DNA from 3 places in the Bradyrhizobium sp. JHI2711 genome. Region 2 is predicted to be linked to each of the others. Evidence: predicted binding sites of a transcription regulator. Region 2 holds the regulator's gene; each other region holds the start of a gene.
The links. Region 2 encodes LexA, which represses DNA repair genes until DNA is damaged. Its sites were predicted from a motif close to TGTTCNNNNTGTGTTCNG; they were not measured.

Region 1: recA (recombinase RecA) is a predicted target of LexA. The motif match lies at 3,140-3,157, and genes of this name have one in related genera.
Region 3: ACTEK7_RS24600 (ribonuclease T2 family protein) is a predicted target of LexA. The motif match lies at 2,876-2,893, and genes of this name have one in related genera.

What each region holds. Positions count from the first base shown of each region.
Region 1 covers NZ_JBPZPT010000005.1:230,999-240,614, forward strand. Annotated here, with positions in the region: gene ACTEK7_RS31725 (hypothetical protein) at 66-362, shown strand; gene ACTEK7_RS31730 (hypothetical protein) at 461-715, shown strand; gene ACTEK7_RS31735 (hypothetical protein) at 746-934, opposite strand; gene ACTEK7_RS31740 (DUF2798 domain-containing protein) at 1,169-1,420, shown strand; gene ACTEK7_RS31745 (hypothetical protein) at 1,967-2,137, opposite strand; gene ACTEK7_RS31750 (hypothetical protein) at 2,295-2,495, opposite strand; gene recA (recombinase RecA) at 3,249-4,337, shown strand; gene ACTEK7_RS31760 (hypothetical protein) at 4,442-5,425, shown strand; gene ACTEK7_RS31765 (hypothetical protein) at 5,435-6,433, shown strand; gene ACTEK7_RS31770 (hypothetical protein) at 6,488-7,462, shown strand; gene ACTEK7_RS31775 (hypothetical protein) at 7,541-8,599, shown strand; gene gcvP (aminomethyl-transferring glycine dehydrogenase) at 8,718-9,616, opposite strand, start outside.
Region 2 covers NZ_JBPZPT010000001.1:363,204-372,819, reverse strand. Annotated here, with positions in the region: gene ACTEK7_RS01790 (hypothetical protein) at 1-169, opposite strand, end outside; gene ACTEK7_RS01785 (molybdopterin molybdotransferase MoeA) at 301-1,509, shown strand; gene lexA (transcriptional repressor LexA) at 1,686-2,387, shown strand; gene ACTEK7_RS01775 (hypothetical protein) at 2,777-3,211, shown strand; gene ACTEK7_RS01770 (GAF domain-containing protein) at 3,429-4,370, shown strand; gene ACTEK7_RS01765 (ComEC/Rec2 family competence protein) at 4,377-6,656, opposite strand; gene ACTEK7_RS01760 (SgcJ/EcaC family oxidoreductase) at 6,780-7,166, opposite strand; gene ACTEK7_RS01755 (glutamine--tRNA ligase/YqeY domain fusion protein) at 7,184-8,860, opposite strand; gene gltX (glutamate--tRNA ligase) at 9,026-9,616, shown strand, end outside.
Region 3 covers NZ_JBPZPT010000003.1:484,597-494,212, reverse strand. Annotated here, with positions in the region: gene ACTEK7_RS24615 (outer membrane protein) at 1-587, shown strand, start outside; gene ACTEK7_RS24610 (cold-shock protein) at 658-873, opposite strand; gene ACTEK7_RS24605 (23S rRNA (adenine(2030)-N(6))-methyltransferase RlmJ) at 1,152-2,012, opposite strand; gene ACTEK7_RS24600 (ribonuclease T2 family protein) at 2,136-2,828, opposite strand; gene ACTEK7_RS24595 (hypothetical protein) at 2,950-3,411, opposite strand; gene ACTEK7_RS24590 (hypothetical protein) at 3,596-3,901, shown strand; gene ACTEK7_RS24585 (DUF3617 domain-containing protein) at 3,948-4,478, shown strand; gene ACTEK7_RS24580 (ATP-binding protein) at 4,649-6,037, opposite strand; gene ACTEK7_RS24575 (response regulator) at 6,058-6,789, opposite strand; gene ACTEK7_RS24570 (MarR family winged helix-turn-helix transcriptional regulator) at 6,786-7,328, opposite strand; gene ACTEK7_RS24565 (branched-chain amino acid aminotransferase) at 7,666-8,748, shown strand; gene ACTEK7_RS24560 (YegJ family protein) at 9,054-9,578, shown strand.

The DNA.
Region 1 (9,616 bases), on a different contig from region 2:
CGGGCTGACGAGGATGACACGGCGCGGGGCGATCCGCGCCTCATGGAAGACTTAAGGAGTGGATGATGAAGCTTTTCCGTTTGGCCGCGGTGCTGGCCGTGCTGGCGGGACCTGCCTACGCGCAAATGCCCAACATCAACTTGATGCAGGATGCCCCGAGCAAGTCGCCGGAGGAGAAGGCCATCGAGGCCGAGCGTGAGAAGGCCTACAAGGAAACGCTGAAGAAGATTCCGGATACCAAGGCGTCCAGCGATCCCTGGGGCGGCATGCGCGCCGAACAGCCGAAGCAGCCGGCGGCGCCGAAGGCGTCGGCCGCGACCAGTGCGCCGAAGAAGGCCAAGAGCGGGACGGCCGCCAACTGACCCGTTCCGGGGAGGCACAATGCTCCTCGGAAGGACTCCTCTTGATCCGGCCCGCGCCCTACATTGTCCGTAACGTAGTGCGCAGAGGAAGGCAGGACATGGCCGATCGTCCGCGGGATCTCGCCGAGCGGATGGCGCGCCGGCGCAAGGCGGCCGGCAAGCCCGGCCAGTCCGCCGGCGATGGCTATCTGCGCGAGACCTTCACGCTGCCGCGGGCGGCGGCACGGGAGCGGGCGCAGGCCTTCTTCGCCCGCTACCCCAAGGCCGGCTATATGAGCGAGGTCGAGACCTGGCGCGAATTGCCCGGCGGCGATATCGAGTTCACCATGCGTCGGCTGCCCAGCGCCGACTGACGCGCGCTATGACGCAGAAGGCGAAACGGTTCAGGCCGTCTTTCGCCCGATCGCCTTCAGCTCGCGGTCGATGCGCAGCTGCACGCGCCGGATCGCCAGCAGGTCGATCCTGGTCTCGGTCTTGCCGGTCTTGATCCGGTCGCCGATGCGGAACTGCCACTGCCAGACTCCGGGAATCGCCGTCTTGGCGATGGTGAACTCGACGCCCCTGTGATTCATGGTCACCTCCCACGATTCACCCTTGTGCCTGCAAACATGTTGGTCGTCGCAATATTCCGCAGGCAAGAAAAATGTCGCCCGCGCCTCCGTGGTTCTCCGACCATGAACAAAGTTCCTGGAGCCCGGCCGGGGTGCATCCGGCGGTCCCGCATCGCGGTTCCAATCGAAGCGCCGGATCCGCTCGACGGCATGTGCCTTGCTTGCCGATCACGGGCAAGCAACCATGGGCGCCTCATGCTCGGCATTCCCCGCCGCTACTCGCATTTCGTCTTCGGCATCATCCAGTCCGGGCTGACCTCGCTGATCGCGGCGGGGATCGCCAGCTTTCCCGCCGGCAGCCCGATGCTCTTCGTGCGGCACTGGATGGTGTCCTGGCTGATCGCATGGGCCGCGATGCTGCCGGTCGTGCTGCTGGCGGCGCCCGCGATCCGCGCCTTCTCGCTGCGCCTGACGCAGGAGGAGCAGGAGCCCCGCGCCGGCCGGTAGCCGGGCGAGCTAGCCGGCTGGCTGACGAAAGCAGGCGCGCGAGGCCGCAGACTGGCCCCGTACCGGTCCCAATTTCGACATCCGTCCGCACCACTGCGGACACACCCGTCGGCAAGATTTTATCCGTTCGGCGCAGCCATGGGGGAAACGTGGCGCGCCGGAAACGGGGTGGCATCATATGGATAACGTAGAGCGGTCATTCGCCGCCGCGACGGCGGCTGGCTTCGTCGTGCTGGTGATAGGTCTGGTTCTGCTGGCGGTGCTCTAGCAGGCGCTGCTGCAGACGGAACTGACGTGCCGGGCCGTCCTATCGAAGGCGCCGGCGCGCCTTGCCTCTCAAAAGTGGCAAAACAACCCCATGCACAGTAGGGGTCCTGGCGATTTCATCGCTTCGCCAATGGGTTATGGGTAGTATTTAGCTACCTGGTGGATCCGCGGTCGCGGGCCCCGACCGGCGATGCCGATCGGAGGTTCCGGCCAAGGACCGGAGCGGAGTGCCGCATCGCGGGCGGCCTGGCCGGCACCGGACGCCGGTCCTGGCAGTGCCTAATGAACCTTGATCTCGTTCAGCGGCAGATGGAGCTCGGCGGCGCGCTCTTCACGGTCCCTCTTGCGGAACTCGTTTTCCTTGCGCTCGAACTTCACCATCTCCTCCTGCGCCGCCTCCAGCATCGGCTTTCGCCTCGGCGTATCGTGCAGCGTGTCGTTGTTTGTCATGACTAGAGATCCCCAAAAGTTGCGGTCCCATCCCCACAGAAAACCGGAGACCGCGAAAAGGTTCGGTGCCGCAGGATTACGGAAACATGACGGCGCCCCAGTCGCGCGTCGTTGATCCCGGTCATGGTCGCTTCCAGGAACCCGACGGAGGCCCGGTTTATTTCGGCGGCTGCAGCCCCGGCGATTTGACCCAATCGTTGAGATGATTGGCAACGTCGGCCTGGCGGGCCTTCTTGAGCAGCGCGTCTCGCTCCGGCCCGGGAGGTAGCTTGGAGGCCTGTTCGCGGATCTGCTTCACCCATGCGGACAGCCGGTCCTGAAGGGTCAGTTGCTGCTTGAAACGTCGTCGCTTGAACATGGCGCGCTCTTTCCGTGCGATGAGGCGGGAGCGCGAGGTGAGCGTTCTCATCACCGATAGTGGCCGGGGTCCGCGCGGTGATGATGCATTAGGATCCGGAAATGGATCCGCGTCTGTTCAGTTGTGCACGCAGAGCAAAGCGGGGAGCGTGACGATCCAGCATGGCTGGTTTGTCAGAGGTTGATTTATCAACCGAAAGAGGCCGCCAGACGAGGCGGCCTCCGGTCATCCCAGGAACTTGCCACCAGGGCACCGAATGAGGTTGCGGTGACGGCGAGGAAGGCCACGAAATACCATAGGCGATGCATGCCGCGGCAACGCGGACGCGCAGCCATGGTTCATGAAGCTGTTTCGAACAGCTCTGTGGTCTTCTGGTCCAGTCGGCAAGACAAAAACCCTTGGGGCTGTCCTAATTAGGACACCCGCAGAGACAGATTAGAACAGTTAGAGAATTCTCCCCTTGAAGCGGATTGGCTGGGCCATTTTGATTTCCATCGCATCGGGTTTGGCTTTCGTCTTGTTGACGAAGCCGAATTGTTTCCGCGGTACCGAGCGCCTGACGCTAACCGGCTGGGAATGTGTTCAGGACAGGCCGCCGCTTTGACACTGCTGAGGGAAATTAGGGCAAAGGGGAAAACCCGCAAAAGAACATATTGCGAACTGAGAACAAATGGGGTACATTGCTTTTATCGCCGAGCTGCCTCGCAACCGTTTGTCCCTCACGCGAATCCTCGCCATAAGGAGCACGACCCAATGTCCGCAACTGCCCTGCGTATCGTCGAAGGATCTTCCATGGACAAGAGTAAAGCTCTGGCCGCCGCGCTCTCCCAGATCGAGCGGCAGTTCGGCAAGGGCTCGGTGATGAAGCTCGGCAAGAACGACCGCTCCATGGACATCGAGGCGGTGTCCTCCGGGTCGCTCGGGCTCGATATCGCGCTCGGCATCGGCGGCCTGCCCAAGGGACGCATCGTCGAGATCTACGGGCCGGAATCCTCGGGCAAGACCACGCTGGCGCTGCATACGGTGGCGGAAGCGCAGAAGAAGGGCGGCATCTGCGCCTTCATCGACGCCGAGCACGCGCTCGATCCGGTCTATGCCCGCAAGCTCGGCGTCAACATCGACGAGCTCCTGATCTCGCAGCCCGACACCGGCGAGCAGGCGCTGGAGATTTGCGACACCCTGGTGCGCTCGGGCGCCGTCGACGTTCTCGTGGTCGATTCGGTGGCGGCGCTGGTGCCGAAGGCCGAGCTCGAAGGCGAGATGGGCGATGCGCTGCCGGGACTTCAAGCGCGGTTGATGAGCCAGGCGCTGCGCAAGCTGACGGCCTCCATCAACAAGTCCAACACCATGGTGATCTTCATCAACCAGATCCGCATGAAGATCGGTGTGATGTACGGCTCGCCGGAAACCACCACCGGCGGCAATGCGCTGAAATTCTACGCCTCCGTCCGCCTCGACATCCGCCGCATCGGCGCGATCAAGGAGCGCGACGAGGTGGTCGGCAACACCACGCGCGTCAAGGTGGTCAAGAACAAGCTGGCCCCGCCCTTCAAGCAGGTCGAGTTCGACATCATGTACGGCGAGGGCGTCTCCAAGATGGGCGAGATCCTCGATCTCGGCGTCAAGGCCGGTATCGTCGAGAAGTCCGGCGCCTGGTTCTCCTATGACAGCCAGCGCCTCGGCCAGGGCCGCGAGAACGCCAAAGCGTTCCTCAAGGGCAACCCCGACATCACCGCCAAGATCGAGACCGCGATCCGCCAGAATTCCGGTTTGATCGCCGAGCAGATTCTGGCCGGCACGCCGGAGCGCGACGCCGACGGCGAGGAGCCGGCGGACGAGTAAGACCTAACGCGAAAATTTTTCGCGAGGAGCGGGCACTGAGGACGTTGAGTTGCCGACGTCTTCGGTGCCCGTTTCGTTTTGCGTCGCGTTGATCAGGTGGTGCGATGAAGCGGCTGATCTTGACTGGCTGGGGCGGCGGGAGTGATCTCGGTCGATCGGGGTTGGCCGAGATCGTCATACCTTTCCATTTTCAATTTGAGTGGGGGCCGCTCCCGCCGGCGGAAAAGCTCTCAGCTTATTTGGCTGCCCAAACCGCAGAGCTAGGCCATGCCGAACATTGGTCGGATTGGGTCCGCTGGTCCCGCGGCGCCAAGGGCCGCAAATTGTCGCTGGCCGAATTTTGCGAGCCGTATGACGAGATCGAACTCTGGTTCGGAGCGACTCCGCGCGACCAATTGCAACTGGTCTGGTTGCTCGATCACCTCAGCAGCTATCCTGCGCTAGCGCAGAAGCTCGGGCTGCGATTGCTGGACTCCGATCTGTTTTTCAGTCCCGATTATGATTTCGCCAAGGGCGAGCCCCATATTCCTGTTATGGACGTTGCTGCGGAGGAGTTCGAGACTGCCAAGTTGGCGTGGTCGGCCTATCGCGCGCGGACGCCTGAGGCTTGCATGGATTTGCTTCACCGCGATCTGAGTGCCTTGCTGATGCTGCGGCCGGTTTTGCTCGATCTGCTGGCGGAACTGCCGTCACCCAGGACCGGGCTTGGTGCGACCGAGACGCGATTGCTTGAGATGCTTGCCAGAGGGTTTGCCAACACGAACGGGTTGTTTCACCTGCGCTCGCAGCGGCGTACCTATGTGTTCGGAGAATTTGAGTTGGGCTCGTTGCTTGAGGGGCTAGCGCTCGGCCCGAGGCCGGCCGTGGCCGGCTTGGGCGACGAACTGCGCACGATCGACCCTAAGAATTTGAGGGCTCGGCATGAAGTCTATCTGCGCAGCCGCCTTTCGCTGACCGAGTTCGGGAAGGCTGTCCTGGCGGGCCATGACGACTTCAGCCGTTACAATCCGATCGATCGTTGGTGGGGTGGCACGCATCTGACCAACGATCGGCTGTGGCGCTCCGGCCCTGTCCTGACGATGCCCTGAGAGGCTGACGTGACGCGGCTCATTGTGACAACAGATTCGTCCGCCGCCGGCGCGATACAGCGGGCCGGCCTTGCCGACCTCGTCCTTGCGATCGAGCGTCGCTTGGTCTGGGGACCGCCGCCCACGCAAACGGAATGCCAGGCATTCTTCTCCCCGCGCGTGGCTCAGCCGAACGGCCTGCACTGGCTCGACGACACGCCGGTTTGGCGCCTGGAAAGGTCTGGGGTGAAGGGGCGCGGACTGATTGATCTGTTGTCCGAATGTGGCTCGGCCGAACTATGGATGGGGCCAGAGCCGAACGCACAATTACTTCTGCTCTGGCTACTCGACCATTGCGGCATCGAGGAAGCGGCATTGTCCAAGCTCGCGATACGTCACCTGGACCTTGCCGTAGGCGATGTCGCGCCAACGCAACTGGCGAAGCTGAACCCACCGATTGTCAAGCTCACGAAAGATCACCTTGAACTGGCTGGTCGCGCCTGGCGAGCTTACCGTGCGCCGACGCCGCAGGCCTGGTTCGATCTCCTCGAAACGGATTTGCGCCTGCTTCCGCAGCTCGAGCGTTGCGTCGTTGATCTGCTCGAAGAGCTTCCCAACGTGACCAGCGGCCTTGGGGCCACGGAAACGCGGATTCTGGAATTGATCGCGCCGGGCGAGGTGCAGTCCTTTGATGTGTTCCCGGGATATCAGAAGCCCAACGAGCGTCGCGTCTTCGATTACTGGGAAGTTGGCGCCCTGCTTGATGGACTAGCACGATGCGAGAGGGCAGCGGTCGCTGGACTGGACGAAGGCCCGTTTTCCCTGGAGATGCACGACGATTCGAGCCGCCTCCAGCGGTACAAGCAATCCCGCTTGTCGCTCACCGCGTTCGGCAAAGCGGTGCTTGGCGGCGATGAAAACTTTTGCCGCCATAACCGAATCGATCGCTGGTGGGGCGGCATCCATCTGACCAACGACCGGCTGTGGCAGTGGGACCCCGAGGCCCTCTCACTCATCGCGCCTGATTAGTGCGTAACTCTTCGCTCAGAGTGTTCTTGTATTGTATCATTTCGAGAGGCAATCGTGTCACATTTGATCCTGGCAACGAACGATCGTGCGGAGGACACACTTCGCCAGTCCGGCGTTGCGAACGTCGCGCTCGGGTTCTATCCGCGGTTCGTCTTGGGGGAACTGCCTTCCGACGAGCAACTCTTGAGGGGGCTGGAGCGCCGATCGGAAAAGCACCGCAATCCCGGCGATCATTGGCTCGATGACGTTTGTCGCGGTGCACTCGACGGCTTCGGCACGCGCGATATTGGTTTGTTCGAGCTGTGCGAGAAGTTCGACTCAATTGAAATATGGGTGGATGCTCGGCCCAATGATCAACTTGTGCTCGTCTGGCTGCTGGACCTGATTCGTCCTCACAGGGAGATCACGAGCAAGCTGAGCCTGGTGCATGCGGACGATACTATTGCCAACAATACCCCGGAGTCTGTCGCAAAATGGAAGCTGCCGGCCTTCAAGGTGACCGAGAACCATTTGGTGACGGCAAGCCGCGCCTGGCGGGCCTATCGGGCTGAAACGCCAGAATCCTGTTTCGATCTGCTCATGACGGATCTGATGCTCCTGCCGAGACTTCGATCGGCGCTAATCGCGGTGCTCGAAGAGCTTCCGGACAGCGTGACGGGACTCGGTGCAACTGAAATGGATCTGCTGGATTCTGTGAACGACGGGCAAACCGACCCAAGGCTCGTCCAACACGCGAGATGGCTTCGCGATGTATTCGGCGAAAACGACGCGCGTGACGCTTTGCTCGAGCTGGGGGCGTATTCGGCGCCGTCGCTCTTATTGGGCGATCCGGCGTTCGACAATGAGGATCGTTACTTCGGCAGGAGTGAGTGGAGGCTCACGCTGACTGAACTCGGGCGTTCACTTCTCGCCCGCGAAGACGATATGTGGCGGCACAATGCCATTAAACGATGGTGGGGTGGGACCGAGTTGACCAACGAACGGCTGTGGCGGTGGGATCGCGAAAGCCGATTGCTGGTTGCGCCCTAGGTCAGCTTCGTAGGATGGACTAGTCTTACTGAGTCACTCGGCCGCGCCGCGAGAAGTGTTATCGGTCCGGCAGCGCGGATGAGGCCACTGCTTGACTATTGTACCGGCCTGATGCTGCCGGTGAACAAGGGCGCGTCGACGATGAAGCGTGTGATTCTGACTAGTTCGTCCGGCGTTGGTCTCACCTATGCCGGTCGTGCTGACATGGTCGTCCCGTTGATCTTTCGGTTCGTTTGGGGGCCGTTGCCTACGTCGCACCACCTCGAGGACTATCTTACGGGAGGCTATTACAGGGGCGATCCGGAGGTGCGGTGGTCCGATCTTGTTGGCCGGTTGCCTCAGACCGGTCTCGCGCACAAGGAGACTGGCCTGGTTTGGTTTTGCGAGACCTATGGCGTCGAGTTCATCGAGCTGTGGTTCGACCCTGAGCCTAACAGTCAATTGCAACTCATCTGGATCCTGGACTATTTGCGGTCCCATCCATCGATCACCCATTGTCTTAGACTGCGACGGGTCAATTTCGATCTGCGCGAAGCGGACGGCCCGCAACTTCGCGATCGTACGGTGCGGGAATCGGAGATCGCAGAGTGCGACTTCGAGATAGCCAACATGGCCTGGGAGGCGTATCGGGCGCCGACGCCTGAACTCTGCTTCGGGTTGCTGACAAGGGATTTACCAAGGCTACCTTTCCTGAAGCCGGCTCTGGAAGCGTTGCTAGCTGAACTGCCGTCACCAATCACCGGATTGGGCGCGACGGAGGCGCGGCTTATCGAGCTGATTGCAAGGGGGCACAACCGTACAAAAGAACTGTTTCAGCCGGGCGGGCTGCTCGAAACGCGCGTGTTCGACCAGTGGGAGCTGGGTCCGTTGCTCGAAGGGCTTGCGTCGGGCCCGATGCCGGCGGTCGCAGGTCTCGATCCGAAACTCGCGACGCTCGCCCCGCACGATGCGCGAGGTCGCAACGCCGCCTATCGTCGGAGCCGGTTGTCGCTGACCGAATTTGGCAAAGCGGTTCTGGAAGGCCGCGAAGATTTCCGTCGCCACAATCCGATTCGACGTTGGTGGGGCGGCACGCTGCTCACCAATGAACGGCTGTGGCGGTGGGATCGCGAAAGCCGGTTGCTGATTGCGCCTTAGCGGCGCGTTCGGCGCCGTAGGGTGGATTAGCCGAAGGCGCAATCCACCACTGTTTAGGTGGGTTACGCGTCGCGGACTGCGCTTTGCGCAGCCGCGAGGCTAACCCACCCTACAAAGCTTACTCCGCGGCTTCTGCGTAATCGCTCACCGGCGGGCAGGAGCACACCAGGTTGCGGTCGCCATAGACGTTGTCGACGCGGCCGACGGGGCACCAATATTTGTCGGTGCGCGAGACGCCGTCGGGGAAACACCCCTCGCTGCGGGTGTAGGCGCGCTTCCAATCGTCGTCGGCGATGTCGTGCACGGTGTGCGGGGCGTGGCGCAAGGGCGAGGCTGCGATCTCAAAGCGGCCGGCCTCGACCTCGGCGATCTCCTTCCGGATCGCGATCATGGCGTCGCAAAAACGATCCAGCTCGGCCTTGGATTCCGATTCGGTCGGCTCGATCATCAGTGTGCCCGGGACCGGGAAGCTCATGGTCGGGGCGTGGAAGCCGTAGTCGATCAGGCGCTTTGCGATGTCGTCGACGGTGACGCCGCTCGTCGTTTTCAGCGGACGGGGATCGACGATGCACTCATGCGCGACGCGGCCCTTCGCGTTCTTGTAGAGCACCGGGAAGTGCGGATCGAGGCGCGCTGCGATGTAATTGGCGTTGAGGATCGCGATCTCGGTGGCGCGCTTCAGGCCCTCGCCGCCCATCATCAGGATGTAGATGTAGGAGATGGTGAGGATCGAGGCCGAGCCGAACGGCGCGGCCGAGACCGGACCGACCGGCGCGTCTGCCTTCGTCGCGGGGTGGCCAGGGAGGAACGGCGCGAGATGCGCCTTGACGCCGATCGGGCCCATGCCGGGGCCGCCGCCGCCATGCGGGATGCAGAAGGTCTTGTGCAGGTTGAGATGGCTGACATCGGCGCCGTAGTCGCCGGGCCTGGAAAGGCCGACCTGCGCATTGAGATTGGCTCCGTCGAGATACACCTGGCCGCCATGGCCGTGCACGATGTCGCAGATCTCGCTTATAT
Region 2 (9,616 bases):
GGTTCGCCTGCGTGAGCCCCTCGAGGACCGCCGCAAGATGACCGGGATCGACTTCCTCAGCCTCCTCTCCGGCGTCGCTCAACGCCAACATGGCGCGTGCAATCTCGTCCTGGCTATCCGCAGGAAGCCGCCGCACGGCCTTCAGCGCCTTGTCGAGCAGTTCTGTCATTGGCAGAAGATAAGCCGGGTCGAGACCAAAAGGAAGTGTGGTTCCTGGCTGGCAAGGGAGGCCTTTTGCTTCAGCTCCTCCGCTCGGCTAGAACTTGCCGACCCAGTCCTGATTTGTTGCGGAGTTCGCCCGTGGCCCTGATGCCGGTTTCTGACGCGCTTGCCGCGGTGCTGGCCGGCGTCGAGCCGCTGGCTGAACAGATGGTTTGCCTCGACGAGGCCTACCATCGTGTGCTCGCCCGCGATGTCGCGGCGCGGCGCACGCAGCCGCCGGAGGCGATGTCGGCGATGGACGGCTATGCCGTGCGCACGGCCGACGCGGCAAACGATTCGAGGTTGACCGTCGTCGGCGAGGTCGCGGCGGGCCGGCCGTTCGCGGGAAGCGTCGGCCCCGGCGAAGCCGTGCGGATCTTCACCGGCGGCGTCGTTCCCGACGGCGCCGATGCCGTCGTGATCCAGGAGGACACGGCTGCCGACGGCAAACATGTGACGATCAAGGAAGCCGCCATTTTCGGCCGGCACATCCGCCCTGCAGGCGTCGACTTCCGCGAAGGCGACGTGCTGCTGCGCAAGGGAATCCGCCTCACCGAGCGCGATCTCGCCCTCGCCGCCGGAATGAATCATCCGCATCTCGCCGTCATCCGCCGCCCGAGGGTTGCCGTTCTCGCCACCGGCGACGAGCTCGTGATGCCGGGCACCACGCCTGGTCGCGGCCAGATCGTCTATTCCAACGGCTATGCCCTGCATGCGCTCGCCCGCAGCGAGGGCGCCGAGACCATCGACCTCGGAATTGCCGCCGATACACTGGAGGCGACGTCCGCCGGCATCCGCCGCGCGCGCGAGAGCGGCGCCGACATCCTGATCACGACCGGCGGTGCCTCGGTCGGCGACCACGACCTGGTCCAGCAGGCGCTCAAGGGCGAAGGCATCGCGATGGCGTTCTGGAAGATCGCGATCCGGCCGGGCAAGCCGATGATGCACGGTCGGATAGGCGCGATGCGCGTGATTGGCCTGCCCGGCAATCCCGTGTCGTCCTACGTGTGCGCCTTCCTGTTCATGGTCCCCTTGATTCGCGCCCTGTCGGGCCGTTCAGCGATTCATCATCGGCGCGAGCGCGCCGTGCTGGGCCGCGATCTCGCCGCCAACGACCAGCGCGAGGACTATCTGCGTGCGCGGCTGGAGGAGCGCGACGACGGCACGCGCGTCGCCCTTCCGGTCAGCCATCAGGACTCCTCCCTTCTTGCGAATCTCGCTGCGGCACAGGTACTTCTGGTGCGCGCACCGTTCGCGCCGAAGGCCGAGGCCGGCACGCCTTGCGAGGTGCTCCGGCTGCCCGTCTGAGCCGCCCAGCCACACGCATTCCGCGAGCTTGGCCGCGTTCACCATAAATTAAGCAGTTGCGGAACACATATCGAACATATAGTGTCCGTTCATGATTTGTTTCGAGGATGTAGCGGCTTAGTGCCGACTTCATCGTGTCGGAATCGAACGACATCAACCGGGGGACTTTGGTCGAGATGTTGACGCGCAAACAATACGAGCTTCTGCGGTTCATCAGCGAACGTCTGAAGGAAAGCGGCGTGCCGCCGTCCTTCGATGAGATGAAGGATGCGCTCGACCTGCGCTCGAAGTCAGGCATCCATCGCCTGATCACTGCGCTCGAGGAGCGCGGCTTCATTCGCCGCCTGCCCAACCGTGCCCGTGCCATCGAGGTGATCAAGCTGCCCGAGCTCCAGGCCGCCGCCGGCAATCGCCGTGGCTTCACCCCGAGCGTGATCGAGGGCAATCTCGGCAAGGTGCGCGCGAGCTCCAGCCCGCCTGCGGACGATGGCGAGCGCCCCGTCGCGGTACCCGTGATGGGCCGCATCGCCGCCGGCACGCCGATCGAGGCGCTGCAGACCCGCAGCCATACCATCAGCGTGCCGCCGGACATGCTCGGCTCGGGCGAGCACTACGCGCTCGAAGTGCGCGGCGATTCGATGGTCGAGGCCGGCATCCTCGACGGCGACATGGCGCTGATCCAGCGCAACGAGACCGCAAATACCGGCGACATCGTGGTGGCATTGATCGACGACGAGGAGGCCACGCTCAAGCGCTTCCGCCGCCGCGGCGCCTCGATCGCGCTCGAGCCCGCCAATGCCGCCTACGAGGTCCGCATTCTTCCGCCGAACCGCGTGAAGATCCAGGGCAAGTTGATCGGGCTTTATCGGAAGTACTGATACCGGAAGTCTCAAGCGCCGCGCGCGCTTCGATCGGCATCGGCGATCCAGGATCGGAGCGGATACTTGTCCGCTCCGGCCGGATGGTTTGTCTGGTTCTGCGCCAGCTGTCCGGTCCATCTTCCCGCGCGACATTCGCCCGTGCAGGCGCGCAGCAATCTCTCTCTGCTTCGCCGGTAGAGTTGTGCCGGCAGTGCTGATAGCTGCGGCCAAATGCAAGGACGCGAGGTTTGTTCCTATCGAATCCGGGAAAGATAATGTGATCGCGTGCTGCGAACGCGAGCCGCAGATTTGCCCATAACCGAGCAGAGCGTTGTATGCTTCCACTCTGATAGAGGCCTGCGCCTCGAAAGAGACGCGGGTCGCTATCCCAGCATGAGGAGCACCCGATGTGTGACTACAGCCTGCATGCCGTCGCGACGCGCCCCGCCGAAGTCGGCGAGACGATCGTCACGACAACCTTCCGCGGCACCTCGACGCGCGGTTTCGCTTCCGAAGCCGATCCCTCCGTCGCGGTCTGTCTGCTGCCGGGGACGGAGCTCGCTTTCGCCGACAATGTCCGCTACGACAACCGCTGGATCTGGACGCGCACCGTGAACTCTCGCGTCGGCAAGTTCGGCAAGATCGACCCGCACATTCCCGATCGCCATCATGACGCGATCGAATTCCCCGACGGCAAATACGTGCTGGTGACGCAGCTCGTCGAAGGCCAGCGCGCGACCGTGCTGCAATTGCCGGTGACGCAGCCAGCCCCCGAGCGCGAGCACAAGCCGCAGATCGTCGCCGACACGCGGCCCACGATCACGCGCCTGCCGATCGGCTGACGCCCTTCGGCCGACAGGCCGAGCCCGGGATTGAAATTGCCGTCGCCGGCCGAGGCCGGCGAGCCCGGTAAGTTTGTGTTTCAGGACATTCGATCGGCGAGCCCACCGCCGCGCCTCGTCGTCGCACGAAGTTTGGGCCGTGCTGCCCGCATTTTGAACGTCCGCTCCGCAGCCAAATGACCGATGCTGTCGTGGTTTGAGGCGGCGGACACGCTCGATGAAGACCTTCATTCGCGTCGTTGAACTCTGGGTACCCGAACGGACGCGCATGCGGCTGGAATTCGGCGGCGGCCTCTACGACGATGGGCTGTCCGCGTTCAAAGCCGTCAGCGAAGAGCTGCACTTCGGATATGACGAGGGACTTCCAGGCAAGGCCTGGGCCTGTGGCCACCCCGTCATCCTCACGAAATTCGCCAACTCCTATTTCAAGCGGACCGATCAGGCCGCTGCGGCCGGCCTCACCTGCGGCGTGGCGGTGCCGGTGTTCGCGGGCGAATTCCTGCAAGCCGTGCTGGTGCTGTTCTGCGGCGACGACGAGGCGCATGTCGGCGCGATCGAACTCTGGCACAACGATCCTGATCTCTCGCATGAGATGGGGCTCGTCGATGGCTATTACGGCACCGCGGACATGTTCGAATTCAACTCCCGCCACACCAGATTTCCGCGCGGCTTCGGCCTGCCCGGACGCACCTGGAAGGCGGGCCTGCCGCTGATCATCAAGGACTTGCACGACGCCAAGAGTTTCCTGCGCTGGGAGGATGCCGCCAAGGTCGGGATCAATCTCGGCGTCGGCGTGCCCTACCGAACCGGTACCGACCAGACCTGGGTTCTGACATTCCTCTCCGCGCAGGCAACGCCGATTGCACGACGCTTCGAAATCTGGGTCCCGAACGAGGACCGTTCGGCGCTGGTCTTTCGCGCCGGCGATTGCAGCGCGCAGACCGACCTCGCCGCACGCTATGCGGCGCAGTCCATCGCCAGGGGCGAAGGCAGCATCGGCGGCGCCCGGGCCGCCGGCATGCCCGCGCTCAACGACGATCTCACCTGTGACGGCTCGATCGCCGGCTCCGAAGCCTGCGCAGCCGGGCTGAGCCGAATGGTGGCCCTGCCGGTTATCGGCAACGGAAGGCTTGACGCCGTGCTGGCCTGGTATTTGTGATCCGCGTCAATCGTCGGCCTGCAAGTCGGCCTCCGATGGCGTTGCGTCCCGGTTGCGGGGCACGGCCGCCTTCGGCACGAGGCTGCCGTCGAAATCCCCCTCGCCGGCGCCGGCCGGCAGCCAGGGACGGCTTGCTCCCCTCGTCCTCACCGCCTGCACCGAAAAGCCCTCGCCGCGTCTCGTCAGAGCCAGTGCGCCCTGACTGGCAAGACGCGCCCGATCGACCACCATCGCCGCGCAATCGGGTGGCGCAGGCCGCGCCGTCACCACCAGCGCGGAGCGGCTGCAATCATCGGCCAGCGCGTCGATACGCGTCGCCAACGCGATCAGTCGTCCGTCCGCGAGCGGCGCCACGCAGCCGGACTCGTCACACGACACCCCGCTCGCCAACGAGGCGTTGCCGGCATCGCGCGGATCGGCATCGGCAGCCAACCACTCCTTCAGCAGGAAGCTGTCCTTGCTGGCGCGGATCACCTGCAAGCGCCCATCCCCGCCCCGGACCGCGACGCTCGCGCCATCCCCGGCAATCAGGATATCGGGCTGCCGCACCGACAGTCCCCAGAGGATCGCTGCCAGCAGCACCAGGGCGCCGGACCAGCGCAAGGGCGTGCGCAACAGGCCCATCACGATGAGCCCGAGGCTCGCTGCGATCAGCGGCGCGATCCCGAAGGCGGGAATGCGGCCGACGGCGCCCGGCAGGGCCGCCACCCAGCGCGCGACCAGGACCATCCACTCGATGCCGATCCCCATCAACCACCAGAACACGCCGTCGAGCCCGAAGGGCGCCGCGAGCAGCCCCAACAGCCCGGCCGGCATCACCAGCGCCGAGACCACCGGCATGGCGCCGAGATTGGCGAGCACGCCGTATGGGGTCACGCGATGGAAGTGGAAGGCGGCGTATGGCGTGGTCGCGAGCCCCGCGATCAGCGAGGCCAGGAACAGCATCGCGATCTCCCGGCCGCCCCACAACGCGATCCGCGCAGTCGCGGAATGATCGGGCGATGCGAGCAGGTTCGGCATGCCGATCTGCACCAGCGCCACCAGCCCGAGCGTTGCCGCAAACGACATCTGGAAGCTTGGATGCACCAACGCCTCCGGCGCGACCGCAAGCACGATCAGCGCGGCAACCGCCAGCGTGCGGAAGGTGATGGCGCGGCGGTCGACCATCACTGCGATCAGCACCACCGCCGTCATGAAGAACGATCTTTGCGTCGCAACCTCCGCGCCCGACAGCAACAGGTAGAACGCGGCCGCGACCAGCGCCGCGGCGGCCGACCATTTCTTGATGGCAGAGCCGGCCGCCAGCCCCGGGATCAAGGCCAGCAGCGCGCGCACCGCGAAGAAGACGACGCCGGCGACGACCGCCATGTGATAGCCGGAGATCGACAGCACATGGCCGAGTCCCGAGACGAACATGGCATCGTTCACGGGCGCGGTGATCGCATCGCGCCGCCCCGTGAGCAGCGCCGTCGCAATCGCGCGGTTGTCGCCTTCGAGCGTTGCGCGGATGCGCGCGTCGATCGCGTCGCGCAGGCCCTGCATGAAGGCGGCATAGCGCAGCCGCAGGCCGCCGCCATCCGGCGGTGTGGACGCCGTGATCGCGCCCATCACGAAGCCGGAGGCGCCGATGCCCTGGAAGAACATGTCGCGCGAGAAATCATAGCTGCCGGGGCGCACCGGCGAGATCGGCGGCATCAGCCGCGCCTTCAATTGCACGAAGCTGCCGACCTCCGGCGCCGTGCCCTTGCGCACCGAGAGGCGGACGCGCTCGAGCTTGACGTCGCTGCGCTGCGCCTCCATCGCGCTGACGCGCAGCACGAAGCGATCGGTGCGCTCGCGGATGTCGCGCGCTTCCACGAAGCCCGACAGCGACACCGAATAGAGCGGTTTTGCCAAAACGGTGTGCGCGATACGCGCGGTCTTCCAGGTCGCCACGGCAAAACCAGCCGCGACCGCCGCGAGCATGATGGCGGGCGCAAACAGCCGGCTCCGCCGGAGCAGCACCGCGCCGAGCATCAGCGCGATGGCTGTGGCGGCAACCACCCACAGCACCGGCTCATGATCGGCGGCGAAATAAAGCGCAATGCCGCCGCCGAAGGCGACCGGCACCCACGGCAACAGCCGGCCAGGCCCGGCCTCGCCCCGAGCCCATTGGCGCAGCGTCTCGATGATCGCCGGCCAGATGCCAAAGCCCACCGGCGCAAAACCGCCGGCCGGGGTAGCGCGGCCGACCGGCCACGTCCCGGCAACTCCCTGGGACCGTCCTGGCCGGCCCGGCTCCGCCATTCCCCTGCACCTTACGATACGCGACGGCTGCGGAGGCTACCGGACCGTGCGGCTGCACGAATAGCGGTACGGATCGGGAACAGGCGAAGAGCGCCCTACTTTTCTCCGGGCTGGCGCCCGTTGCTAGATCAGCGGCGCCTGCGAGGAGGCGTGGTGATTGACGATCTTCCACTCGCCGTCCTCGCGGATGATGACCCAGCTCATTTTGACGACGAGATCATCCCGCTCGCCCGCGAGATCGAACGTGATCTTCGCGGCCATGTTGATCAGATCAGGGCCGGCCTGCGCGGCGTGCACATCGGAGAACGCGGCGCTTGGCCTGCGCCAGCGCGGCAGGCCGTTGAAGTATTCGGCGACGCCGTCCCGGCCGCGATAGAGCTTCGGGTTGGAGCCGAAGAAGAATGCGTCCTTCGCATAGAGCGAGGACAGCGCGGCCGCATCGAGCGTCGCGAAGCCGGCGCACCATTTCGCGATGATGGCGGAAACGATGGCGTCGGCCTCGCTGCTCATGTCCTGCTCAGCCCTTCTCAACCCTTGGCGACTTCCTTCGCGAACGTGTCGCGCAGACCGATCGTGCGCGAGAACACCGGCTTGCCGGGCGTCGAGTCCTTGTCACGCACGAAATAGCCCTGGCGCTCGAACTGCATCGGCTCGGTCGAATTGCTCTCCGCAACGGACGCCTCGACCCGCGCATCGGCGAGGATCTCCAGCGAGTTCGGGTTGAGATCGGTCGCGAAGTTCGAGGCATCCGGGCTCGGATTGGCGAACAGCTGGTTGTAGATGCGGATCTCCGCCGGCTTGGAGGCCGCCGCCGGCAGCCAGTGCATGGTCGCCTTGACCTTGCGGCCGTCGGGCGCGTTGCCGCCCTTGGTCGCGGGATCATAGGTGCAGCGCAGCTCCACCACCTCACCCTTGTCGTTCTTGATCACGCCGGTACACTTGACGAAATAGGCATAGCGCAGCCGCACCTCGTTGCCAGGCGACAGGCGGAAGAACTTCTTCGGCGGGTTCTCCATGAAGTCGTCCTGCTCGATATAGAGCTCACGGCCGAACGTGATCTTCCGCGTGCCGGCCGAGGGATCGTCGGGATGATTGATCGCCTCGAGCTCCTCGGTCTGCCCTTCCGGATAATTCTCGATCACCACCTTGAGCGGCTTCAAGACCGCCATGCGCCGCTGCGCCGTGCGGTTCAGCTCCTCGCGGATGCAGAACTCCAGCATGCCGACATCGACCACGCTGTTGGCTTTGGCGACGCCGATGCGCTTGACGAACTCGCGAAGTGCAGCCGGCGGCACGCCGCGGCGACGCATGCCCGCCATGGTCGGCATGCGCGGATCGTCCCAGCCCGCGACATGGCCGTCGCGGACGAGCTGGGTCAGCACGCGCTTGGACAGCAGCGTATAGGTGAGATTCAGCCGCGCGAATTCGTACTGATGCGGCTGTGAGGGCACCGGCAGCTTCTCGATGAACCAGTCGTAGAGCGGTCGGTGGTCCTCGAACTCCAGCGTGCAGATCGAATGCGTGATGCCTTCGATGGCATCCGACTGGCCGTGGGCATAGTCGTAGCTCGGGTAGATGCACCATGCGTTGCCGGTGCGCGGATGGTGCGCATGCAGGATGCGGTACAGCACTGGGTCGCGCAGATTGATGTTGCCCGCGGCCATGTCGATCTTGGCCCGCAGCACGCGCGCGCCGTTGGGGAATTCGCCCGCCTTCATGCGGCGGAACAGGTCGAGGTTCTCCTCCACGGAGCGTTCGCGGAACGGCGAATTCTTGCCGGGCTCGGTCAACGTGCCGCGCGAGAGGCGGATCTCCTCCTGGGTCTGGTCGTCGACATAAGCGAGGCCGTCGCGGATCAGCTGCTCCGCCCATTCGTACAGGCGGTCGAAATAGTCCGAGGCGAAGAACAGGTTCTTGCCCCAGTCAAAGCCGAGCCAGCGCACGTCGGCCTGGATTGAATCGATATATTCCTGCTCTTCCTTGACCGGGTTGGTGTCGTCGAAGCGCAGGTGGCAGCGGCCCGGAAACTCCTGGGCGACGCCGAAGTTGAGTGCGATCGACTTGGCGTGGCCGATATGCAAGTAGCCGTTCGGCTCCGGCGGGAACCGGGTCACGATCTCCTTGTATTTGCCCTGATCGAGGTCGGCCTGGATGATGTCACGAATGAAATCGCGCCCAACCTCAGCTGCCACCGGTTCTATCATTACGAAAATCCTGTAGGGAAATCAGCGGTCCTTCTGCCAAATTCGCGTGGCCGCGCCAAGAGCTTACAAGAGCTTAAGCAAGGCCTGCCGGGTCCGCCGTCGCCCTTTAGTTATGTCCCGTTCCTGCTATACACCACCGCCTCCAATGCATAGGCCCTGCCAAGAATGTCCGATTCCGTCGTCACGCGCTTCGCTCCCTCGCCGACCGGCTTCCTCCATATCGGGGGCGCCCGCACGGCGCTGTTCAACTGGCTCTATGCCAAGAAGCACGGCGGCAAGATGCTGCTGCGGATCGAGGACACCGACCGGGAACGCTCCACGGAAGCGGCGATCGGCGCCATCCTCGACGGGTTGAAGTGGCTCGAGCTCGGCTGGGACGGCGAGGTCATCTACCAGTTCGCCCGCGCCGCCCGGCACCGCGAGGTCGCCGAGCAGCTGCTCGCCGATGGCAAGGCCTACCGTTGCTACGCCACCGCCGAAGAGCTCGCCGCCATGCGCGAGAAGGCGCGCAGCGAGGGGCGCACCCGCCTCTATGACGGCATGTGGCGCGACCGCGACGCGGCCACGGCTCCGAGCCACGTCAAGCCCACCATCCGCCTGCGCGCGCCGCAGACCGGCGAGACCGTGATCGAGGACCAGGTCCAGGGCCGCGTGGTCTGGCAGAACGAGAACCTCGACGATCTCGTCCTGCTGCGCGGCGACGGCAACCCGACCTACATGCTCGCCGTGGTGGTCGACGACCACGACATGGGCGTC
Region 3 (9,616 bases), on a different contig from region 2:
CAGCCGGCTGGACAGCTTCGGCAGAGGCCGCCGATCTCAGTTACGGGCAGCGCGCGCCCTATACCGTCAATCAGCCGCTTAATGCCTATAGCTGGGCGGGTCCCTATCTCGGCGGCAATATCGGCTATGAATGGGGCTCGGTCGACAACAACCCCACCAAGCCGTCCGGCTTCGTCGCCGGTGTGCAGGCCGGCTACAATTTCCAGAACGGCCCGTGGGTGTTCGGCGTCGAGGGCGACATCCAGGCCGCCGGCGCCGACGACACGTTTGCGCCGTGGAAGTTCTCCAACCCGTGGTTCGGCACCCTGCGCGGCCGCGCCGGCTATGCGTTCAACAACGTGCTGTTCTACGGCACCGCCGGTCTCGCCTTCGGCGAGCTGCGCGCACAAACCTTCGGTTGGTCGGAGTCGCACACCAGTGCCGGCTGGACCATCGGCGCCGGTGCGGAAGTCGGCCTCGCGCCGAACTGGAGCGCCAAGCTCGAATATCTCTACATCGATCTGTCGACCAGCCAGTTCGCAATCACAGGCGTGTCAAACGGCTATAGCGCCAACGTTGTCCGCGCAGGCGTGAACTATCGCTTCTGACATCCAAAGAAGAAAATACCGGACCAGCCTCCCGGCCGCTCGCGGCCGGGATTTTTTTTCGCCAGGCTTGCTAGGAGAGGATCACCAGATTGACCGCCTTCGGTCCCTTCCCCTTCTTGTCCGGTTCGACTTCGAAAGTAATACGCTGTCCTTCGGCGAGGTCCTTCAGTCCCGCCCGCTCCACAGCGGTGATGTGAACGAAAACATCGCGACCGCCGTCGTCAGGCTTGATGAAGCCGTAGCCGCGCTCGCCGTTGAAGAACTTGACCGTTCCCGTCATGGCCATCGGGAAACTCCCCCTCATTGCTCCTCCGTCGCGACGCAGACTCACGTCGCGACATGACCGGGCCTTACGGAGCCCGGGAGCTGGCCATCCTTGGACGGACCTGATCGGTCCGGCGGGATCTTTCTTAGGGCCTTCACTCCGCCGCAACCATTCGCGGAAGCGGAACGTAAAGCCAGTCACGGAAATAGCATAATACGGTTCTTTGCAGATTGACTACCGGTCCTGCATATTTTTCCCAAGAATGCCGGAGTGTTACGGCTTGGCGTCAATGCTTGGCGCTAAGGCTTGGGCACCTCCAGCCGGAATCTGGCAGCACCGCCCTGGCCGAGCGGTATTTCCAGCTCCGGCAGAATGGTCTTGAGCTCGCCGTGCAGCGTGTAGGGCGGGTTGACGATCAGGAGACCGGTGGAGGTGAGGGCGGCGCTGTCGGCTTGCGGCGCGACGCTGAATTCGAGGCGCAGGCATTTTCCAGGCGGCTTTGCTGCAGCTGCGAGCCGCGCCACGGTTTGCGCCAGCGTGTCGGTGGCGCGCCGGTTCTTGGCGGGATACCAGATTACGTAGATACCGGTCGGCCATTTCGCGAACGCTGCCGAGAAGGCTTCGCCGAGCCGCTCGAACTCGTCCTTGGCCTCGAAGGGCGGATCGATCAGCACGAGGCCACGCCGCTCCTTCGGCGGCACGAAGGCCGGCAGCGCCACCCAGCCGTCGAGGTCGACCACGCGGGCCTGCTCGTCGCGGCGCAGCGCATCGATCAGCGCTTTCCGTGCCTTCGGCTCGAGCTCGCAGGCGACGAGCCGGTCCTGCGGCCTGAGCAGGCCGCGCGCGATCAACGGCGAGCCCGGATAGGCCTTGAGCTCCCCCTTTGGGTTGAAGGCGCGGACGATGTCGAGATAAGGCTTCGTCAGCGCTGCGCTCTCGTTCGACAGGCGCGCCTGCAGCAGCCGCGCGATGCCGGTCAGCCATTCGCCGCCGCGGCGCGCCTCGTCGCTGTCGAGATCGTAGAGGCCGGCGCCGGCATGGGTGTCGATGACGCGGAACGCTGCCGGCTTGTCCTGCAGATAAGTGAGGATGCGCGCCAGCACGATGTGCTTGATGACATCGGCGAAGCTGCCGGCGTGGAAGGCGTGGCGGTAGTTCATGGCGGAGAGGACTACGTTGTCTGGCGCGATCCTAACCCCTGTCATTGCGAGCGCAGCGAAGCAATCCAGAAATGCGTCCGCGGAGGCACTCTGGATTGCTTCGCTGCGCTCGCAATGACTGAGCTACCCGCCCCTGATCGGCGGCATCGTCACCTGGTCGCGGCGGCAGGCGCGGCGCTCGATCTCGTCGCAGGCGCGGAATTGCAGGTCCTTGCTGAGGCAGATGCGGACCTCGGACAGCCGTGTCCGGTTGCAGGTGACCGAGACGGCGGCATTGCTGAGACCCGGATTGGCCTTGACGAAGGCCTCCTCGACCTCCGCCGGCGCGACGGTCTTGGCCTGCGCCAGATCGAGATATTCGGGCGGGATCTTGATCGCAGCGCGCGCCTTGCGGATCATCTCGAAATAGCCGCGGCCCTCCAGCCCGGAGCAGGTGCCGTGCTTGTCCCATTCGTTGAAGATCAGGCCCGGCGCCGGCATCAAATCGAGCATCGAGGAGACGATGTTGCGGTTCAGCCGCGGCGCCGGGCGCTGGCAATACTCGGGGAAGCCGTTTTCATATTGCGGCCACAGCCCATGCACCACGAAGGCGTAGGGCCGTCCGCCGCATTGCATCTGGGACCGGCCGCCCCGTTCGGCCGCTTCCTCGCAGAACGAGGGCGACCACGACAGCGCCAGCACATAGAAATCGAACTCGCCCGGGGCGTTCTGCCGCTTGTCCTGTGCCTTCGCACCGCCGGCGAGGCTAGCCAACCCCGCAGCAAGAGTGAGCGAGATCATCAAACGGGACAACGAACGCAATCTGAAGTGAAACATGGCGACGCCCCTCAACTAGACTGTGCACACACAGCCTAGCAGGCGATGGGAACATTTCAAGAACAAAATTGGGGCGGCAGTCGTCGGCTGGCTGATCAGCCCGAATCCGCCGCTGTTGGGATCAGGGCTTCGCGGCGCGGCAGGCCGGATTGTAGGCCCAGTTGCGGTCGACGCCGACGACGCACCATTCGACACCGTTGCCGTAGGAGGCAAAGCCGCCATCCTCGATGATCGAGAAATGCACCTTGCGCGCCTTGCCGTCATTGAGCATGGCCTCGCCGGTGCAATAGCGCCGCGGAATGTTGTCGGACTGCCAGGGCCGGAACGCGGTCTCGCGAACGGCGGAGAAACCGGTGATCTGCAACGAAGAATTCCAGAACGTGTATTCCTTTTCGGCGAACTCGTGCACGATCCTCGGCAGAGCCCAGTCGCAAGGGGCGACGGCACCGTCATAGCGCGGCCCGCTCAGCCAGAAATTCAGCTCCAGCGGATTGGCGGCCCTGGCCTCGCCGAGCGACAGCGCTCCCAACATGAGGCCGAGCACGGCGGCAAAGCGGAGCGATTTCAGGGAGGGGGCGCGCATGGTCAATCCGGACAGCTAAGGTCTTGCGAAGGCTGGACGGTGCCGCGAAGGTTGGGGCGGGTCAAGTGCAGCGCGGCAACACTTCGCCAGGACTTGACCAGGATGTCGCGGCCAACAGGGGTTCGGTTCTTTTCACGTCCGTCCCGGCACCGTAGACTGGCGCCAGCCAATTGGAGTGACGGGAATGCGAATCATTGCGGCCGCGGGCCTTCTTGCCAGCCTGATAGTCTCGGGCATGGCGAGCCAGTCGGCGCGCGCCGACATCTTTTCTCTGGTGCCGCCGTTCAAGGGCAACGACACCGGCGGCATCATCGCCTATTCGATGGCGACCCAGGTCGATGCGCGTCAGGTCGCCGTCGATCACTGCGCCCGCTACGGCAAGGTCGCGAAATTCCTGGGCGTGCAGGCCTATGAGGGCGGCTACATCTCGTTCTCCTGCCGCTGGGTGCCCTATGGCGCCGCCGACCGGCCGATCCGCACGCTGTACTGAGGCGCTGTCGTAGGCGCCGCACCTCTCTCAGCCGGGAGCTTCCCTCATGACGCGCAAACTCGCTTTGCTCGGCTCGACGCTTTGCCTCGCATTGTCGGCAGGCAGCGCCGGCGCCGACGAACTGCCGCTGCGCAAGGCCGGTCTTTGGGAGATGAAGCTGGTCACATCGGGCTCGCCCATGCCCGAGATGACCATGCAGCACTGCACCGACGAGACCGTCGACAAGGAGATGAGCAACAACGTCTCCCCGATGGCCAAGCAGATCTGCGCCAAGCAGGAGATCAAGAAGACCGCGACCGGCTATGTCAGCGATTCCGAGTGCAGCGTCGCCGGTGTCAGCACGACCTCGCATGCCGAGATCACCGGAGACTTCAACTCGGCCTACACGGTGAAGACGACCTCACACGCCAAAGGCGGCGTTGCCGGTGCGGCGGGGCGCGATAGCACGACGACGCTGCAAGCCAAGTGGCTCGGGGCCTGCAAGCCGGATCAGAAGCCCGGCGACATCGTCATGCCCGGCGGTTTCAAGATGAACACGCGCGACATGGACAAGCTGAAGGCGCTGCTGCCGAAGTAGGTGTGCTCTTTCCCTCTCCCCTTGTGGGAGAGGGTGGATCGCCGCAAAGCGGCGAGACGGGTGAGGGGTTTCTCTCCGCGAATTCAATGAGACTTGGACGCGCGGAGAGATACCCCTCATCCGGCGCTTCGCGCCACCTTCTCCCGCAAGGGGAGAAGGGAAGACCGCACCTACACCGGTATCCGCACGCTTGCCCTCAATCCTCCCATCGGGCTGTCACCGAGCGTGATGTCGCCGCCATGCGAGCGGGCGATGTCGCGGGCGATCGCGAGGCCAAGGCCGGTGCCGCCTTCATCCTGGTTGCGGGCGTTGTCCAGCCGCAGGAACGGCTTGAACACCTCTTCGCGCAAGTGGGCGGGAATGCCCGGGCCGTCGTCATCGACGGTGACGGTCAAATAACGGTGATCGCGTTGGCCGGTGATGGCGATGTTCTTGCCGTAGCGCGCTGCGTTGGTGACGAGGTTGGCGAGGCAGCGCTTGAACGAAGCCGGCTTCACCGTCACCACGGGCAGGCCGTTGAAGGCGACGGTCGCGGTATGGCCGTGACGCTCGGCATCGCTGCGCAGCTCCTCGAGCGCCTGCGCCATGTCGGTCGGCTGCGACTGCTCGCCGGAATCGCCGCGGGCGAACGCAAGGTAATCCTCCAGCATCATCGACATTTCGTCGACGTCCTTGCGCATGCCTTCGAGCTCGGGGCTGTCGCCGATCAGTGCCAGCTCGAGCTTGAAGCGGGTCAGGATGGTGCGCAGATCGTGGCTGACGCCGGCGAGCATCGCGGTGCGCTGCTCCATCGTGCGTTCGATGCGCGACTTCATCTCCAGGAAGGCGACCGCCGCGCGCCGCACCTCGCGCGCGCCGCGGGGGCGGAAATTCGGGGCCTCGCGGCCCTTGCCGAAACTCTCGGCGGCGTCGGCGAGGCGCAGGATCGGCTTGATCTGGTTGCGCAGGAACAGCACCGCGACGATCAAGAGGATCGAGGACGTGCCGACCATCCAGAACAGGAAGATCTCCGAGTTCGAGGCATAGGCGGCGCTGCGCTGCGCGAACACGCGCATCACGGCGTCGTCGAGCTGGATGCGGATCTCGACCAGGTTGGAGCGGCCGACCGTGTCGATCCAGAACGAGCGGCCGATCTGGCGGCCGAGCTGCACCGACAGCGTCTGGTCGAGCAGCGAGAAGAACGGTTTTGGTCCCGGCGGCGGCATGTCGCCGGCAGGCAGGAAATCGACCACGAGGCCGAGTCGCTGCTGCGCGATGCGGCGGATCTCGGTGCGGTCCTTGTCCTGCGGATAGCCCTTGTAGACGTCGATCAGCGCGGCGATGTCCTGCACCACCGCGGCCGACAGGCGGCGCGTCACCGTGTTCCAGTGCCGCTCCATGAACACGAAAGCGACGACCGATTGCAGCACCACCATCGGTACGATCATGATGAGGAGCGCGCGGGCGTAGAGGCCGGTCGGCATCCAGCCCTTGAACGCGTTGCCCATCCAGCCGTTCGCGGCGGAGACGCGGCCGGCGGCGCTCTTCAGAAGCGTCAGGCCGGTATCGATCGTGCTCATCTGGCGCGCTTCACTGCGGTTCAGGGCGAGGCCACCAGGCGGTAGCCGATGCCGCGCACCGCCTGCAGGAACAGCGGATTGGCGGGATCGGTCTCGATCTTGCGCCGGAGGCGGTTGATCTGCACGTCGACGGCGCGCTCGTTGACGCTGCCATTGCCGGTTAGTGCGCTGCGCGGCACGGTCTCGCCCGGCGTCTCCGCGAGAATCCGCAGCATCTCGCGCTCGCGGTCGGTGAGGTGGATGACCTCCTCGCCCTGGCGCAATTCGCCGCGTTCGAGATGGTAGACATAGGGGCCGAAGGCGATCTTCTCGATCGTCGTGGCCTGCGGCGGCGGCGCGGCGCGCTTGAGGATGTTGTTGATGCGCAGCGCCAGCTCGCGCGGTTCGAACGGTTTTGCGACGTAATCGTCGGCGCCGATCTGCAGGCCCTCGATGCGGGCTTCCGCCTCGTGGCGCGCCGTCAGCATCACGATCGGCACCGACGACGAGGTGCGGATGAAGCGGGCGAGGTCGAAGCCGGTCTCGCCGGGCATCATGACGTCGAGGATCAGGAGATCGAAATGCAGGCCCATCAGCTTCGAGCGCGCATCACCGGCGCTCGCCGCGGTGGTGACGCGGTAGCCTTCACTTGCAAGAAAGCGCGAGAGCAGGTCGCGGATGCGGCGGTCGTCGTCGACCAGCAAGAGATGCGGGGCATCGTCGGCCGGTTGCACCGGCGGGCGGGCGAGCGTGGCAGCGAGCGGCACGGTCACTCCTTGGCGTCTTGTTTGACGGCAGCGAAGATCGTCTCCAGCACCTTGTCGGGATCGTCGCGGTCGATCATCGCGCGCAGGAAGCGCTTGACCGTCTCGGCGTCCTGCGGACCCATCTCCGCGAGCGCCCTGGTGATCCGCGTGGTCTGCAGCCCGGCGAGCTTCTGCACCAGCGCCTCGCCCTTCGGCGTCGCGTAGAGCAGGCGCTGGCGACGATCGTTGTCGCCGGTCTTCTGCACGATATAACCCTCGTCCAGGAGCTGCTTCAGCACCCGGCCGAGCGACTGTTTGGTGATGCGCAGGACGTCGAGCAGGTCGGCGACCTTGAGCCCGGGATAGCGGTAGACGAAATGCATGACCCGGTGATGGGCCCGGCCGAAGCCGAACGCCTCCAGCTCCTGGTCGGGATCGCCGACGAAATCGCGATAGGCGAAGAACAGCAGCTCGATGATATCCCAGCGCAAATTGCCTCCATCGCCTGCGGCCGGCCGGGGCGCGGCAGCGTCTTGAGAAGGAGTCGCGAAATTTATGTCAGGCATATTGACGTATCTTGGGTTCAATGTTACAAAACGATCGACCCGCACGAAATTTTAGATCGTTTCGCGCCGGGTGGCATCGGAGCAGGACGGCCGGAGAGAGCCGGACAGGCGGCGACGGCCGAAGCAGATCTACCGTGCGATTGTCGAGCGGCATTTCGGCAAAACATACTGGACTTCCGCCTTCCGCAAAAGCATGTCCTCGATGACATGCTGGCTGCGGAAACCGGCCGTAACATGGCTGGCGGCGGTCCGGCCAGAAACCAATCAAGCCAGCCGGGCCCGAGCGGGCAGGCGGGCGCGAGAAACAGCGCCGCCACCGGCAGCGGGAGGCAAGGACATGAGCATGACATTCGACATCCAGCCCGCATCCAATCCGACGCCCGAGAAGGACCGCGTCGCCAAGCTGGTGGATCCCGGCTTCGGGCGGATCTTCACCGATCACATGGCAATCGTCCGCTACAACCAGGCCAAGGGCGGCTGGTACGAGGCGAAAATCGAGGCGCGCGCCAACTTCCAGCTCGATCCCGCCGGCGCGGTCCTGCACTACGCCCAGGAGATCTTCGAAGGCCTGAAGGCCTACAAGCGCGACGATGGCGGGGTGAACCTGTTCCGTCCCGACGCCAATGCGCGCCGCTTCAAGGACTCGGCCGATCGCATGGCGATGGCGCAGCTGCCCGAAGACGTCTTCATCGAGGCGGTCGAGCAGATCGTGCGCATCGACCGCGCCTGGATGCCGGGCGGCGAAGGCAGCCTTTACCTGCGGCCGTTCATGATCGCGAGCGAGACCTTCCTCGGCGTCAAGCCGTCGTCCGAATACATCTTTGCGGTGATCGCCTCGCCGGTCGGCTCCTACTTCAAGGGCGGGCCCGCGCCGGTCTCGATCTGGGTGTCGGAGAACTACACGCGCGCCGCGATCGGCGGCACCGGCGCGGTCAAATGCGGCGGCAATTACGCCGCGAGCCTGCGCGCCCAGGCCGAAGCGATCCAGCACGGCTGCGACCAGGTCGTCTTCCTCGACGCGGTCGAGCGCCGCTACATCGAGGAGCTCGGCGGCATGAACGTGTTCTTCGTGTTCGAGGACGGCTCGCTGTCGACGCCGCCGCTCGGCACGATCCTGCCCGGCATCACCCGCGACTCCATCATCACGCTCGCCCGCGACGCCGGCAAGACGGTGCGCGAAGAACCCTATACGCTCGAGCAGTGGCGCAAGGACGCGGCCTCAGGCAGGCTGAAGGAAGCCTTCGCCTGCGGCACCGCCGCGGTGATCTCGCCGATCGGCAAGGTGCGCTCGGTCAGCGGCGATTTCGACATCTCGGGCGGGGCCGCCGGCCCCGTCGCCATGGGCCTGCGCAAGCAGCTCGTCGACATCCAGTACGGCCGCACCAACGATCCCCACAACTGGATCCGCAAGGTGTTTTGATCACCCTCCCCTGGAGGGGTCCGGGACGAGCGTAGCTCGCCGGTGGGTCGATCGCGCGCAGCGCGAGCGGGGTGGGGTGATCTCTCAACACGGGCAGTGTTCGATGTGGAGAGACCCTCACCCCACCCCGTCTCTCATCTTCGCTACGCTCAGATGCGAGCCGACCACGGGCGAGCTACGCTCGTCCCGGGCCCCCTCCAGGGGAGGGTAAAAAGCGCAACGTTTGTGGCTTATTGCGCACTGAACGTGCTGCTGCCGACGTGCGACAAAGCCAGGACACAACAAGCGTCCCGGACATCGCGATCATGGCAACAAAGCTCTCCCAACCCATGAAATGGGTCGTTCTCGCCGCCATCACCGGCTTTTGCGTTTTCGGCATCCTGACCGTCGGCCCGACGCACGAGGTTGCTGCGCAAGACCGCTCGCCGATCGTCGATGTGCGCACCGGCGATCCCGAGATGAACACCGCGATCGCTCGCGCCCGCGGCTCGCTGCCGACCTTCTGGGCCTCTTATGAATCGCCCAAGCCGTCGGAGGCCGGTCACGCTTTGAAGGTGCGCTTTACGACCCGCAAGGGCGGCGAGCACATCTGGATCGGTGAGGTGAAGAAGCAGCCCGACGGGAGCTTGACCGGTGTCTTCGCCAACGAGCCGCGCGATCTGCCGGGCAAGCGGGCTGGCGATAAGGTCAAGTTCGAGGAGGCCGACATCTCAGACTGGATGTTCATGCGCAACGGCAAGATCGTCGGCGGCGAAACCATCAAGCCGACGCTGAAGTCGCTGCCGAAGGCCGACGCGGACGCGCTCCGGGCGCGAATGGAGCAGCCGTAGGGCAGTTGCCGCCTTGCGCCCCGGCTGGTAAACGCCGC